3 regions of the Halobacillus sp. HZG1 genome follow, and region 1 is predicted to be linked to each of the others. Evidence: a T-box and tRNA genes for the amino acid it is inferred to sense, from the RefSeq annotation. Region 1 holds a T-box; the other regions hold tRNA genes.
What was found. The T-box of region 1 lies ahead of argS (arginine--tRNA ligase). A T-box ahead of a tRNA ligase gene usually reads a tRNA of that ligase, here a tRNA-Arg.
Positions count from the first base shown of each region.

Region 2: it has a tRNA-Arg gene. The T-box ahead of argS (arginine--tRNA ligase) is inferred to sense a tRNA for this amino acid. The anticodon was not compared.
Region 3: it has a tRNA-Arg gene. The T-box ahead of argS (arginine--tRNA ligase) is inferred to sense a tRNA for this amino acid. The anticodon was not compared.

Region 1 is NZ_JAYLVQ010000012.1:22,289-27,221, reverse strand. It holds gene proC (pyrroline-5-carboxylate reductase) at 1-415, opposite strand, end outside; gene VKA52_RS01080 (thioredoxin family protein) at 731-1,060, opposite strand; gene VKA52_RS01075 (DUF421 domain-containing protein) at 1,118-1,732, opposite strand; T-box leader at 1,834-2,047, shown strand; gene argS (arginine--tRNA ligase) at 2,087-3,769, shown strand; gene VKA52_RS01065 (hypothetical protein) at 3,842-4,072, shown strand; gene VKA52_RS01060 (AAA family ATPase) at 4,115-4,633, opposite strand.
Region 2 is NZ_JAYLVQ010000038.1:49,239-54,171, reverse strand. It holds gene gap (type I glyceraldehyde-3-phosphate dehydrogenase) at 1-716, opposite strand, end outside; gene VKA52_RS05780 (sugar-binding transcriptional regulator) at 755-1,783, opposite strand; gene VKA52_RS05775 (glutaredoxin family protein) at 1,935-2,156, opposite strand; gene VKA52_RS05770 (hypothetical protein) at 2,251-2,475, opposite strand; tRNA gene VKA52_RS05765 (tRNA-Arg) at 2,735-2,810, opposite strand; gene clpP (ATP-dependent Clp endopeptidase proteolytic subunit ClpP) at 3,320-3,907, shown strand; gene VKA52_RS05755 (HPr family phosphocarrier protein) at 4,008-4,262, opposite strand; gene whiA (DNA-binding protein WhiA) at 4,393-4,933, opposite strand, start outside.
Region 3 is NZ_JAYLVQ010000062.1:163,765-168,697, forward strand. It holds gene VKA52_RS11515 (NUDIX hydrolase) at 1-257, shown strand, start outside; gene VKA52_RS11520 (deoxynucleoside kinase) at 281-964, opposite strand; gene VKA52_RS11525 (deoxynucleoside kinase) at 961-1,602, opposite strand; tRNA gene VKA52_RS11530 (tRNA-Arg) at 1,797-1,869, shown strand; gene modB (molybdate ABC transporter permease subunit) at 1,902-2,576, opposite strand; gene modA (molybdate ABC transporter substrate-binding protein) at 2,581-3,357, opposite strand; gene VKA52_RS11545 (M50 family metallopeptidase) at 3,453-4,109, shown strand; gene VKA52_RS11550 (YjcZ family sporulation protein) at 4,214-4,324, shown strand; gene VKA52_RS11555 (hypothetical protein) at 4,434-4,685, shown strand.

The sequences.
Region 1 (4,933 bases):
GTCCTGGTGAGATAGCTGTCGCCGATTCGCGAAGCATGCTTGACGTATTCGGCATCACACGGATGACCTGTTGTCCGTCGTTCAATCGATCTTCCATATATGATGTTGAGATTCCCGCAAGTACAGAAACAAGCACTTGGTTTGCTGTCAATTTATCTTTCAAATCGGCAAGTACTGCATCAATATCTTTTGGCTTCATCGCCAAAATGAACTGATCGACTTCTTGAAAGTTCAATTCATCTTTTAAAACTGTGCGTACGCCGTATTTATCATTGATTGTGTTTAAACGTTCCTGATTACTTCTATTGGTCACGATGATGTTCTCAGCTGGAATATTACCGGATTCCACCATGCCTGAAATCATCGCCTCAGCCATAGAGCCTGCACCTAGAAAAGCAATCGTTTGTTTAATCATATTGGGTTAATCTCTCCCGTTCGCATTTTTTGTTCGCTTTATTTAAGACGTTTTTCATCATAACACTGGGCAAAACTTATTCAAGGGGTTTTTGGCAAGTCGGGTCTATATACGCCAATTAGTTAGTGTAAACGGTTTCATGGAGAGGTATTTCCAATTCATCGCTTCTCATCGCAAATAATCTCGTCTCAGACATGTATTTGCGGGTTGAATTTTTAAGAAAAGCCGGAGAAAGCAAAATTGAGGGAATTATCAGACTTTATTTCTTTTCGTTAGAGCATATAAAAAACCATCTGTTGAGGGTTCAACAGATGGTCATCCTTCATTAATGAAATGATTCAGTTTGGCCAGTTGCTGATTCAGTTCCCCAATGGGGACGAAGCGGGCTTTACGGAATAGCTCTTTCCCTTCCGAGTAAATCAAAACGGCAGGCACCGTCATGACTGAAAACTCACCGGCCACTTGCGGAACTTCATCAGCGTTTACATGTCTTGATTCAATTTCAGGGTATTCCTTCAACAGGCTTTCCACTTGCGGTAGCAAACCATGGCAGACCGAACATCCCGGCCTGGAAACATACACTATTGAAAGGGGATGTTCATGAACAAATGCCTGAAGTTCTTCAATGGTGTTTACGGATTCCACTTTTCTCACCTCTGCTCCATTATATCAAGGAATAGATCAAAATGCCTGCAATAGAACTTAATTCAAACGATCAGGGTGGACCTGCTGGTGCTGCTTAGTCTCTACTTCTTTAAATAAATCTTCTGTAGGCGGTTTTTCAGTCGGCAACTGTGTAGCCTGATCGGGATTTAACATCTTTTTTAACGAAAGGATTTCCTGATATAAATCATCAATATCCTGCTTTGTCGCTGGTTTTTTTTGATTTTTCAACTCAAACCCGACCTGCCCATTCGGTTCCAGGGTCGCCGATTTAAGATCATCAATGGAAGTAACATTACTCTGCCTTAATTTCATTTCAAGCTGATCGACAGTAAAGCGCAGCTTCTTAATATTTTTTTCATTCAGCTGTCCGTTCTCAATAATGGAAACAGACCGTCCTGTAAGAAAACGTTCCATAAAATCAAATTTCACCTGGCTGAATTCCATCACCATCAATGTAAGCACGAGCACTCCCCCTACGCCGAACGTCACCCATATATTTTTTCCAGCCACCGGTTGAATCAGTAAGGAACCAATCGCAATCATAATGACCGTCTGCGATAACGTCATTTGTGAAATGGACTTCCTGCCAGCAACCCGTAATATGATTGTACCGACAATAATAATGAGAACGGCTTTCCAAATCCAATCCATGATCAATCACCTCTCTTCGTATAATCACCTATTTAAACCAGGATATTCTCAAAGAAGGGATTGCAAAAGGAAATGCTTTCCGCTATAATTTTTTCAAATATAGAAATTCTAGGAAAAAGAGAGTAACTGTCTGGAACAGATCAGCGACTCAGGGGTGGTGGAAGCCTGAGCAGGATTTCAGTAGTGAAACGGACTTTTGAGAAGCTTTCCTGAACCATGGAGTAGGGAAAAGCCGGGGATGCCCCCGTTAACAACATCGAGTGGCTATACGATAGCTATAAGAGTGGTACCGCGAGCACAAACCTCGTCTCTTTATTTGAGACGGGGTTTTTTATTTTTATGGAGGTGTCGTTCATGGAAAAACAAATACTTGCCCTGCAGATCGCTCATATCCTCGGGGAAGAATATCAGCGAGAGTGGGTGCAGCAACTTATTGAAGTTCCCAAACAGCAGGACCACGGTGACCTGGCTTTTCCCTGCTTCCCGCTGGCGAAGTCTTTGAAAAAGAGTCCGGGGCTGATTGCTGATGAGATTTCCAGCCAAATAAAACACCCGATTTTCAAGGAAGTACAAACAGTAGGCGGCTACATCAATATATTTCTTGATCAGGTGTTTGTCGCTGACCACGGCTTGAAGCAGTTTTACCAAGAGCCGGAAGCCTATGGATCACATGAATTTGGAAAAGGAAAGACAATCGTCCTGGATATGTCAGCACCGAATATTGCCAAACCTTTTTCTATGGGACATTTAAGATCAACAGTGATTGGAAATGCTCTCTCAAACCTTGCACAAAAATGTGGGTATAAGACAGTAAAAATTAATTACATTGGAGACTACGGCACCCAGTTCGGAAAACTATTAGCCGCTTACCTCAAATGGGGGGAAGAAGAAAGTCTCAAGCAGAATCCGATTCAAGAATTGACCCGCGTGTATGTGAAGTTCCACCATGCTTCGAAAGAAGATCCAGCATTCATTGATGAAGGAAGAGAATGGTTCAAAAAATTGGAGAATAACGATCAAGAGGCCGTCACTCTCTGGAAGTGGTTCAAATCCGTATCACTTGAAGAGTTTGAAGAAATTTATAAACTTTTAGGAATCACCTTCGACTTGACCCGTGGCGAAGCCTATTACAATGACAAAATGGGTGCCACCATTGATATGTTGCAGGAAAAAGGGTTGTTGGAAGAATCGGAAGGTGCGCAAGTCGTACGCCTCGATGAGGAAAAGTTACCACCGTGCCTGATTCGAAAGAGCAATGGCACGACCATTTATGCCACAAGAGATTTAACAGCTGCGATTGACCGTAAGCAAACGTATGATTTTGATGAAGCCCTCTATGTAGTTGGCCATGAGCAAACCCTTCATTTCCAACAGGTTAAACATGTGTTGAAGAAAGCCGAGTTTTCCTGGGCGGATCAATTAAGACATATCTCATTCGGAATGATGCTGCAGGATGGCAAGAAGATGTCCACTCGTCAGGGGAAGACTGTTTTACTGGAACAAGCATTACAGGAAGCTATTTCAGTGGCAGCTAAAAATATAAAAGAAAAGAACCCTGATTTGGTGAACGCTCAAGAAGTCGCGGAACAAGTGGGGGTAGGGGCCGTCATCTTTCATGACCTTAAACACGACCGACGCAATGATGTAGAATTTTCTTTAGAGAACATGCTAACCTTTGAGGGTCATACAGCGCCTTACCTGCAATATACGTATGCGCGTACCGTCTCTTTACTGGAAAGAGGGAACTTTGATCCCAAACATCCTGTAACAGACGTCCACGCAGAAACCGCTTGGCCACTAATTAAAACTTTCCGCCTTTTCCCTGAAGTCATTGAGAAGGCCTATAAAGAATATGATCCATCCAAACTTGCGAGACACCTGTTAGATGTAGCGAGTCACTTCAATAAATTTTATGCCCATACAAAAGTGTTAGGAAGTGAGGAAGAACAAGCACTCCTCTCCCTGATTTATGCCGTGAACGTTCAATTGAAAGAAGGTTTAACCATTCTTGGAATTCAGGCCCCTGAGAACATGTAGCATAGTGAACTTTAGCACTTCCACCTTACTTCTATTATAATAGAAGTAACAAAAGGGAGAGGAGCGCATCCTATGTACCCGATTTATTATGGACTTGCAATCATCGCCTCGGTAGCCGCACTGATTGGCACGATCATTATAGCCCGGCAAGTAACCAGACCGGAAAACACATCTTCACCAGAAGATGATGCCAAGCAGTTGAAGAACGCAGGAAGTGACACGGGGAGTATTCCGCTACTTACGACCATATACGCCATAACGTTTGTCATTACAGCCATTCTTATGTGGATTTTTATTTTTTAACATGTTTAAGGAGAAAGGGTGCGCCTTTTCTCCTTTTTCATTTCAGGATGGGGATTTTACAATCAAATCGGCTTGTCTTTCAGGATCCACCGTTGCGATGTAATAATCTTCCGCTTTCCAGTACCGTTCTTTAAATTTAGTGATTTTCTTTCGCGTTCCCTCCCCTTCCCTTGAAAATCTTAATTCTCTTGAACACTGGAGATAGACCACAAAATCAAAAAATCCCCGCCATTCTTCCCTTTGTAGAAAAACGCCTTCCAAAATAACTAAGCCACTCTCTTTTTCTAGTGCTTTAAATAATTCTCCCTTCAATGCTTGAACATCCCATTGGAGAAAATAATATTCGTACCATGGCTCATATCCTGTGTGATACCTCTTTTCTCTTTCCACAACATAATCATCGATATGATACGTCACAACTGGAAGAGAGGCTTTCTGTAGTTTATTTTGAATTTTCTCCGTAAGCGTCGTCTTTCCTGAGCGACTCAAGCCATCGATTCCTAATATAAATCTGTCTCCTTCATTTAATGAAGGAAGTCTTCGAAGAATTTCTTCAACCACCCTCTCTTCCTCCTTTCGCTTCATTTATTCAATAGTATGGCAGTTTTTTTGAAGACTCAGTTTCGAGACTTTTGTTGAGGGGATAGGGCTTCGGGGAATCGCTCGCTTTCCAACAACCCCCGATGCTCAACCCAGGCAACGAACCCAGAAACATCTCGAAACTGAGTCTTCAACTAAAGGGAGCATTTATTGAACACTTATTTTGAAGGTTTTGTGTCCTACTCCTTCTGGATTAGTGTTGTTGATTCCTCTGTCACATGGGATCATAAGGGATTTTTTAATGAAAACGCACATAATTTT
Region 2 (4,933 bases), on a different contig from region 1:
ACGTTAGACGTTGGTACACGCATAGCCATACCGCTAAGCTTACCATCAAGGTGTGGAAGTACTTTTGCAACAGCTTGTGCCGCACCAGTTGTTGTTGGGATGATGTTTTCAGCAGCTGCACGAGCACGACGGTAATCTTTGTGTGGAAGATCAAGGATCTGCTGGTCGTTCGTGTAAGAGTGAACAGTTGTCATCATACCGCGCTTAAGACCGAATTTCTCGTCAAGAACTTTTGCGTATGGAGCAAGGCAGTTCGTTGTGCAAGACGCGTTTGAGATAACGTGGTGAGAATCTTTGTCATACTGATCTTCGTTTACACCCATAACGACTGTAAGGTCTTCTTGTTTCGCTGGAGCAGAGATGACTACTTTCTTAGCACCTGCATCCAAGTGTTTCTTAGCATCGTCACGCTGAGTGAAGCGACCTGTAGATTCGATCACGATATCTACGCCAAGATCTCCCCAACCAAGTTGAGCTGGATCTTTTTCAGAAAGTACTTTAACTTCTTTACCGCCGACAATCAGGTTGTCACCGTTTGTTGTCACTTCTTGATCAAGCTTGCCATGTACTGTATCGTATTGAAGCAAGTGTGCCAGCATGTTTGCATCTGTCAAATCGTTAACCGCTACTACCTCAACTTCATTGTTGTTCAAAGCAGCACGGAAAACATTACGTCCAATACGTCCAAATCCGTTAATACCAATTCTTACTGTCATGCAAAATTCCTCCTTAGGATGATTGAAATCATATTTATTTAAAGGGATAAACCCCTTATTAACTCTTGGGCTGCACCTTCATCAGTGATCAGGACATTACTCTGGCCCGGTTGGAAATAAGATGAGATGGCTTGCGCTTTCGAGCGACCTCCAGCAACAGCAATGACATGTTTCGCACGCTTAAGATCTTCTAACTGCAGACCTACCGTACGAACTTTGTGAACGATCTCACCCTCAACATTGAAATAATAACCAAAAGCCTCGCCTACAGCGTTGTGCTTTTTGATTAATTCCAACTGTTCAGGAGAAGTCTTTCTTCGTTCTGCCATCGTGAGTGCATCCCCGACACCGTGAATAACGATTTCAGCGTTACGGATGATATCCAACACTTCTTTAATTGAAGGTTCTTCTTTTATCGTCTGATACGATTCCTCACTGAGAGGATCGGGTACATATAAAAGACGATAGTCACCCCTGGCTTTTTTCGCCATTTCCGCGCAGATCGTGTTGGCCTGGTTTTCAACTCTTTCACCTAAACCTCCACGTGCAGGCACGTATAAGCATTGATCAGCTCCAGACAGCGGCGTCATCACTTGTGCGACGGATGCCATCGTTGTTCCACCGGTAATGGCAATCACCTGATCCGGCGACATATGTTCTTTCAAATATTGGACACATGCTTTTCCCATCTCTTGTTTTACCCAATTAAGCTCATCACTATCACCCGGAACAACAACGACATAGTCTAAATTTAATTTATCCTTTAATTGTTGTTCTAAAACCTTTATCCCAGAGACCTCTTTAATAAATTCGGCTAACTGCTCAAGAATGTTCTGTCCCTCATAACTTAAATGCATACCTCGTGAGGTAATCTCTACAGCTCCTTGTTTATTCAGAAAATCCACTTCACTTCGAACCGTGCGTTCAGCCAGCTCAACACTTTCAGCTAACGCTCTTCGGCCCACAGGCTGCATGATCTGGATATAATACAACAGCTGATAACGGCGCTGTATAACGTCCAGGACATCCGGGAATAATTTTTTTTGTAAGTCGATGAACGCTCTCATGGAAAAAGCTCCTTCTTTGAAATGGTACCAACCGGGATGTATTACGTCCCAGCTAGTCATATTATGTCCCGCTCGGAGCAAAAAAATATCTTATTTCAGTTTTATATTAACAGTGGGGTAGTCCTCGTGCAAGTGAAAACCTAGACGTTTTTCATTGTAAACGCTTCATTAGTTCGAAGTAATCAATATTCCGATAATCCAGCTCTTCCTCACCAATTTTCAATACCGGCACCTCAAGCATATACTTATCCAGCAGGACAGGGTCAGTACCAATATCCACCAATACCACTGCGACGTCAAAGAGAGACAAAAGATCCTTAACTTCCTCACATAACCCGCAGTTTTCTTTAACGTATAAAATAACTTCAGACATATACAGGCCTCCCTGAACTTCCTCTTCATCATAACAAAGGAAATCTGCCCCATCCATCCCTCACTATTGCTTATTCACAAAAAAGGACACGCTGTTAGGAAGCGTGTCCTTTTTTATCATAAAAACCATTATCGATTTTCAACTTCCGTTTATCCAAGAAATGTGCTAACTCTTCGCCTACATAACTTTCGGGTGTCCGTTTCAATAACTTATAGTTGAAGGATAACTTTTGCTGTTCCTGCATGTCGAACACGTGAATCCGCCTGTCTTCAGAAACCTCTTCAGTCGACAACATTTTGTAACGGATTAGGTTTGTCATAAATACCCCTCTTCTAAATAAAGCGAAAAGTCTGACTTTATTTCTTCAATAGTAACATAGAAAAAGCCCGAAATAAACTACATTGCGATAATATACCCAAATAAACGTTCGTATAATTTCTGTGAGATTTCTGTTCAAATAATATTTAAATAACATTAATGTAACTGTTAGTGATTCGACAACATCACTATACTAATATAATGAATTTCTTGTAAAAAAAGGACCTTCCTTTCATCTGAGGAAGGTCCATCTAGTTTAGCGCGCCCGAGAGGATTCGAACCCCCGACTGACGTAGAACCGGAATCTACCGCTCTATCCAACTGAGCTACGGGCGCAAAAGCGACATGCATTTAATATTATAAGTAGAATCAACAAAAAACGCAACCCATTTTTTGATCTTCAAGAAAAGCTTCCTATTTTGGAAGGCTTAGTTACCTGACATTTGCGTGAACGGTTCAAGGCGTCCACGGGAAGCGCAAGGTAGATGTGCCCCCCAGAACGTTAGCCCGAGGAGACTCACCACTCGCCTCGGAAAGCGAACCTTTTCCCGCAGTCCCTGAAATCCTACAAACATCTCGAAATAGAGTTTTCCACAGTCCTGTCATATCGCTAAAATGTAGGTATGGACGTTTATATAGGTAAATTTAGGGTATGATGGTAGAAGGAATTGGAACACATCACATAGAACGAATAATAATAACCGTTTTTCATACTTAAAAGGCGCAGCAACCCTTGCTGAAATAAAGAATAAAAGGTCGATTGTTTTTGTTTGACCTTTATTGACCTTATAGGTATGATGAATGTATTCCATCATTATTAATTTGATGTTAAGGAGGAATTTCAAATGAATTTAGTCCCTACAGTTATTGAACAAACAAACCGCGGAGAACGTGCTTATGATATTTACTCCCGCTTACTTAAAGACCGCATCATCATGCTGGGAAGCCCGATTGATGATAACATCTCAAACTCTGTTGTTGCACAGCTGCTTTTCCTTGCTGCTGACGACCCAGACAAAGATATTTCCCTATACATCAACTCCCCTGGTGGATCGATCACAGCAGGTATGGCAATTTATGACACGATGCAGTTCATCAAACCGAACGTATCTACAATCTGCACAGGTATGGCCGCGTCAATGGGTGCATTCTTGCTGAACGCCGGTGAGCCTGGCAAACGTTATGCACTACCTAACAGTGAAGTCATGATTCACCAACCACTTGGAGGAACACAAGGTCAGGCTTCTGACATCGAAATCCACGCTAAGCGTATTATCAAAATGCGTGAGAAGCTGAATAAGATTCTTGCTGAGCGTACGGGACAACCGATGGAAGTCATCGAACGCGACACAGATCGTGATAACTTCATGTCTGCCCATGAAGCTGTAGACTATGGCTTGATTGACAAAGTCATGGAGAAAAACGAACAATAATAAAACACAAAATCCGCTGTGGAATCCACAGCGGATTTTTTTGTTCTGTATGAGAACGTTCCCTCACTGGAGAACGTTCATTTTTTCACATAAATACAGATTACTCATTCTTTACGAAGTCTGTCAGCACCTGCATCGCTTCTTCCTCATCAGAACCATCTGCAATCAATTTGATTTCTTCATCAGTTCCGACAGCAAGACTCATTAACCCCATTATACTTTTGGCATTCACCCGTTTTTCACCTTTTTCAATAAAAACGTCTGCGGTAAATTTGTTCGCTTCTTGTACGAATTGTGCCGCCGGCCTTGCCTGTAAACCTGTCTCTAACTCAATTACGATCGTCCTTTCAATCACCTGTCATTCTCCTCTCATTCTATATTTCAATTTCTTTGTAAGCGGATTCAATACTTAGAAAAAAGAACGCTCTCTTTTCGAAAGCGTTTATAATTGTATTTCATTATAGCATGAATTTGTTAAGGAAACATTAATTTCTTGTGTTTTCTGTCACTTCGCCTTTTCTAACTTTTTCGGCGAACTCATCGATTTTACGCAGCCGGTGATTGATGCCGGATTTACTTATCGACCCGCCGGAAACATACTCACCAAGCTCTTTCAAGGAAACTTCCTGGTGCTGCAATCTTAAGGATGCAATCTCCTGCAATTTATCTGGCAGCGCTTCTAAACCTACTGTCCGTTTAATGAATTTTATGTTCTCCACTTGGCGGAAAGCGGCCCCGATCGTTTTATTCAAATTCGCCGTCTCACAGTTGACGAGACGATTGACAGAGTTCCTCATATCCCGGACGATCCTTACATCCTCAAACTTGAAAAGCGCCTGGTGTGCTCCAATATTGCTAATGAGCTCCGTAATTTTATCCGCTTCTTTCAAATAAGTGATGAATCCTTTTTTACGGCTGAGTGTCCTTGCGTGCAACCCGAAACTATTCATAAGCTTACACAACGCCTCGTTGTGTTCCTCATCCGAAGAGTAAACCTCAAGATGATAGGAAGAGGTTTCCGGGTTA
Region 3 (4,933 bases), on a different contig from region 1:
GATTAAAGGTCAAAGATCTGCAGTTATTGAATGTTTACTCTGGGGAAGATCAATTCAGCCGAGCTCCTAATGGAGATGAGTTTTACGTTGTGACAACAGCTTATTTCACTAGACATTTTAGTGGGGACTATGCTTTTGATCCTGCAGAAACGGTACAGGTGAAGTTTTTCGAGTTTCATGATTTGCCTGAGAAGATGGTTGGTAGTCACCGGATGATGATTGAAGATTATAGAAAAAAAACACCTGACGTTGAATGACGTCAGGTGTTTCATCTTTATGCTTACGTCAATAAATGGCTGGAGCGCCATTTACGAGATTGTTGGATGAAGTGGCCGATTTTTTCAAGGACAGGTTCGATGCTTGTTTTATCATTCAATACATCATAGTCGGCAATATTGAGGCGCAGGACAGGGCAGGAGTTGAAATTATCAATCCAATTGTCATAACGCGTAAACATCTCTTCCCAATATTCAATAGGAGTTTCTTGTTCCATTGGACGTCCACGTTCTTTGATTCGGGAAACGACATCATCGAACGACCCTTCCAAATATATTAAAAGATCGGGATGAGGGAAGTATGGTGTCATCACCATCGCATCAAACAGGTTTCGGTACGTTTCATAATCGGTTGCAGACATCGTCCCTTTTTCATAGTGCATCCGGGCAAAAATGCCGGTATCTTCATAGATGGAGCGGTCCTGGATAAAACCACCGCCATATTCAAAAATCTTCTTTTGTTCCTTGAAGCGTTCCGCTAGAAAGTAAATCTGTAAATGGAAGCTCCAGCGTTCAAAATCCTGATAGAATTTGTCGAGATAAGGATTTGTGTCGACTTTTTCAAAAGAGGTACGGAAGTTGAGGGCATCAGCGAGAGCATTGGTCATCGTTGACTTACCAACACCGACCGTTCCTGCAATCGTTATGACGCTGTCGTGTGGAATTCCATAGCGTTCACGTGCATTCATTTGATAACTTCTCCTTTATTTAAATGCTGCTCTACTTGATCAACAATATAATTCAAATCGTCTTGATGTTTTACGAAGTCTATATGATCCCCGTTCAAACGAATCACAGGAATCTCGGGATGAGTCGCCTCAAAATGTCTCATGAAGTCTTCGTAGTCTTGAGAGAGTTGTTCAAGATATGAGGGTTGAATATTTGCCTCTACATCACGGTTACGCATGCGGATGCGTTCGAGCAGTGTATCTAAACTCGCATGTAAATAGACGACCATATTCGGTTTAGGCATATCGTGTGTCAATATATCAAAAATCTGTGCATACTTGTCAAATTGATCTTCTCTTAACGTGCGGCGTGCGAAAATCATATTCTTCGATATATGGTAATCGGCGACCACCGGCTTCCCCGACTGCAAAAATTTGCGATCGATGTCTTCGAGCTGCTTGAAACGATTGCACAAGAAGAACATCTCCGTTTGGAAGCTCCATTCTTCAATATTGTCGTAAAACTTGCCTAAAAACGGGTTCTCCTCAACGATTTCCTTCAGCAAATGAAAATCAAACTGGGAGGCGAGCTTTTTAGACAGAGACGTTTTCCCAACCCCAATGGGCCCTTCAACGGATATGAAAGGTAAATCTCCCATCTCTTTTCCTCCTTCAAACTCAATTCAAAAACGTGAGTGCTCATCACTCACTTACAAAATACGATACTTTTAGACAGACAAATAATATTTTATCATATACATACGTTGGAAGTAACATCCGAGCAATATTTTTAAAGTGCATTTCCTTTTCAATCTTTGGTTTGTTTTGTATAATATTACACGTACGTTCATACGCCCCCGTAGCTCAGGGGATAGAGCATCGGTTTCCTAAACCGTGTGCCGCAGGTTCGAATCCTGCCGGGGGCGCTGGCTGAAGCTGATTGGAGCTTCAGCTTTTTTTATGTTTTCCTTACAAATATAATTTTCCTCCGGCTCCATGTGTTGAGCCATAATACCGCACTGAAACCGAGACAGAGTATGACAATCACCCACATGAGAGCTTCTTCCATTCGACCGGATTCGACAGCAAAATAGATGGCGAGTGGAATGGTGTCTGTTTCACCAGGGATATAGCCTGCAATCATTAATGTAGCTCCGAACTCACCGAGGGAACGAGCAAAAGTCATGACTAAGCCAGCGAGCAATCCGGGCCATGCTAAAGGAAGCGATATGGTGAAGAATACTTTCAATTTCGAAGCCCCCATCGTCAAAGCCGCATTCTCCAGGTTTTGTTCATAATTTTGAAAAGCCGCTGATGCACTTTGATACATAAGGGGAAAGGAGACGACGGCAGACGCAATGACTGCTCCTGTCCAGGAAAAAACCACCTGAATACCGAACCAGTCCATGAGCCATTGTCCCATCCAGCCGTTTTTGCCGAATAAATAAAGCAGGCCAAATCCTATGACCGTCGGAGGAAGGACAAGAGGGAGTAAAAGGATCGATTCTATAATACTTTTCCCGGGAAATAATTTCCGAGAAATGACTCTTGCGCTGATCGTTCCGATAATAAATACGATGAAAGTAGCGATTGCCGCTACCTTTAGAGACAATAAAAGAGGTTCGACGTTCATTGTTCTATCTTTCCACCTCCTTAGGATTGAATCCATAAGATTTGTAAATTTCTGTCGCTTGATCACTCTTTAAGAAGGATAGAAATTGCTCTCCAGATTTCTTAGTCCGGCTTTTTGAAAGAATGATGCCAGCATAGACGATCGAATCGTGGAGTGTAGGGTCTACTTTTGTAAGGGTTCTTACCTGATCTGAAATCAGGGCATCACTGGCATAGACAAAACCATAGTCCACTTGCCCGGATTCGACATAAGCAAGGACTTGTCTAACATCGCTTCCGAAAATCATCTGATCCTCTAATCCCCTCCAAAGTTGAATCCTTTCCAACGCTTGCTTCGTATAAGTACCAGCAGGCACGCTTTCTGGATTGCCGACAGCAAGCTGTTCATTTTTTGTCAGTTCCAGCTCTTGAATGGTATTCAAATGACTCGTGGAATCGTGACCAATAAGAACGATCTGGTTGGTAGCAAACTCTATGTATGTATCTTTTTCGACAAGGCTCTCTTTCTTAAGAAGTTCGATCCAACGAAGATCCGCAGACAGGAATACGTCGACAGGAGCTCCTTGTTCGATTTGTCTTGCCAGTTTACCTGAGCCTCCATATATGGTTTCGATTTCTATATTGTATTGCTCCTCAAAAAGAGGAGTCAGCTCTTCCATGACATCTTTTAAACTTGAAGCAGCCGCAATTTTTATGTTCGTTTCACTCGATTCTGATGGAGCGGCACAACTGCATAAAAATAGTACGATGATCGAACTCCCTATCCATGTTAACTTTCGCATGTCTATTCCCCTTTGTTACCATTGATTCTATTCTTAAGATACGTCATATGTAAGTAGAAAGCGATTAAAAGATCACGAAGAAAGGAGTGCGTTATATGAAATTACAAGTTCTTTCAGCTCTTATTCTTGCTTTACTGCTCACACAACTGCCGGTCGTTGGTAAGTACTTCGCTATTCTGAACACCATGATTCATGAGAGCGGTCATTCCCTGATGGCGCTGCTTACAGGGGGAGAAGTAAGGAGAATTTCCCTTTTACCGAATACATCCGGTTTTGCTTTGACCGGGCATAACTCATGGATCGGGCAAGTATTAACGAGCATGGCCGGGTATGTATTTGCTTCTTTCTTTGCCTTCGTCTTCTTTTTCCTCGTCAGTCGTGGGCATTTTAATTGGATGATTTATATTTTAATGGCGTTCCTTGCCATCAATCTGCTTTTCTGGGTAAGGAATGTGTATGGTCTATTCTGGATCCTTACCTTTGGAGCTGGGTTTGTATGGCTGCTGAGAACCGGTCATGAACAGGTGGTTCAATATGTGTTATTGTTTCTTGCTTCCCTCGTTCTCGTTGAGTCTGTAACCAGTGCTTTTGAAGTGATGTGGATCAGCTTTATTTCTCCAGGACAAGCTGGTGACGCAGCAAACTTGGCAAGAGCGACAAAATTCATTCCCGCGCCTTTGTGGGGATTGGCTTTTTTCGTCCAGGCCCTGTACTTTGCCTTCCTTTCCCTTAAGCGTGTCTTCTCTTTCTGAAGGTGTGAATGAAAAGAAGAAAAAAGATTAAATTCCGCTCATGCCCTGCCTTCTTCATCCCTTCTGAATAAGGTAGTAAAGTAAGTAAGAGAGGGGGGAATGGAATGAGCGGAGGATACGGTGGCGGTTTCGCGCTATTGGTTGTTTTGTTCATCCTTTTGATCATCATCGGTGCATCTTATATGGGTGGCCGTGGATACGGTTATGGATACTAATAAATAAAGAAAGCGGGAATCTTTTCCCGCTGTTACATAAAATTAAACGTTTCTCGAAGTTTGGAAAAGGGTATCATGGGACTAGAATAATTGGACGGAGGAGTCGTTTATGGATTTAAAAGAACACTTAATTGCAAACGGGTATGATCACATTGATATTCTTCTTATTGATGAAGAGGGCGACCAGACAACAGTTGCCGACATTTCTCTTCCGAAGGTGACGGATTTAGAGTACAAGCTTTATCTCCAGCCTGATACGATCTCTTATCATTTCAAGGAAGAGGACCCTTATTTTGAAGCTGAGCAGCAATCAGAGTCAGGGGATGGTAAGAAGATCAAAGGTTTCATCCTCGAATGGTAAAGCCCTGTCCCCACAGGGCTTTTTTTGTGTCCAAAAGAACACTTAGCAATTGCAGATAAGGGCCCCTTAGTGGGAGACTCAGTTTCGAGATGTTTCCAGGGTTTGTTGCCTGGTTAAGCCTTAGGGATGGCTGGGAAGCAAATCGCATTCCTGTGGGGGAGCGCCGAGCTTCCTCGGACTGCGTCCTTCGGGATCTCGCCTACCTCCTTCTCCCACGGGAGTCTCGCAGCTTCCCAACCACCCCATTT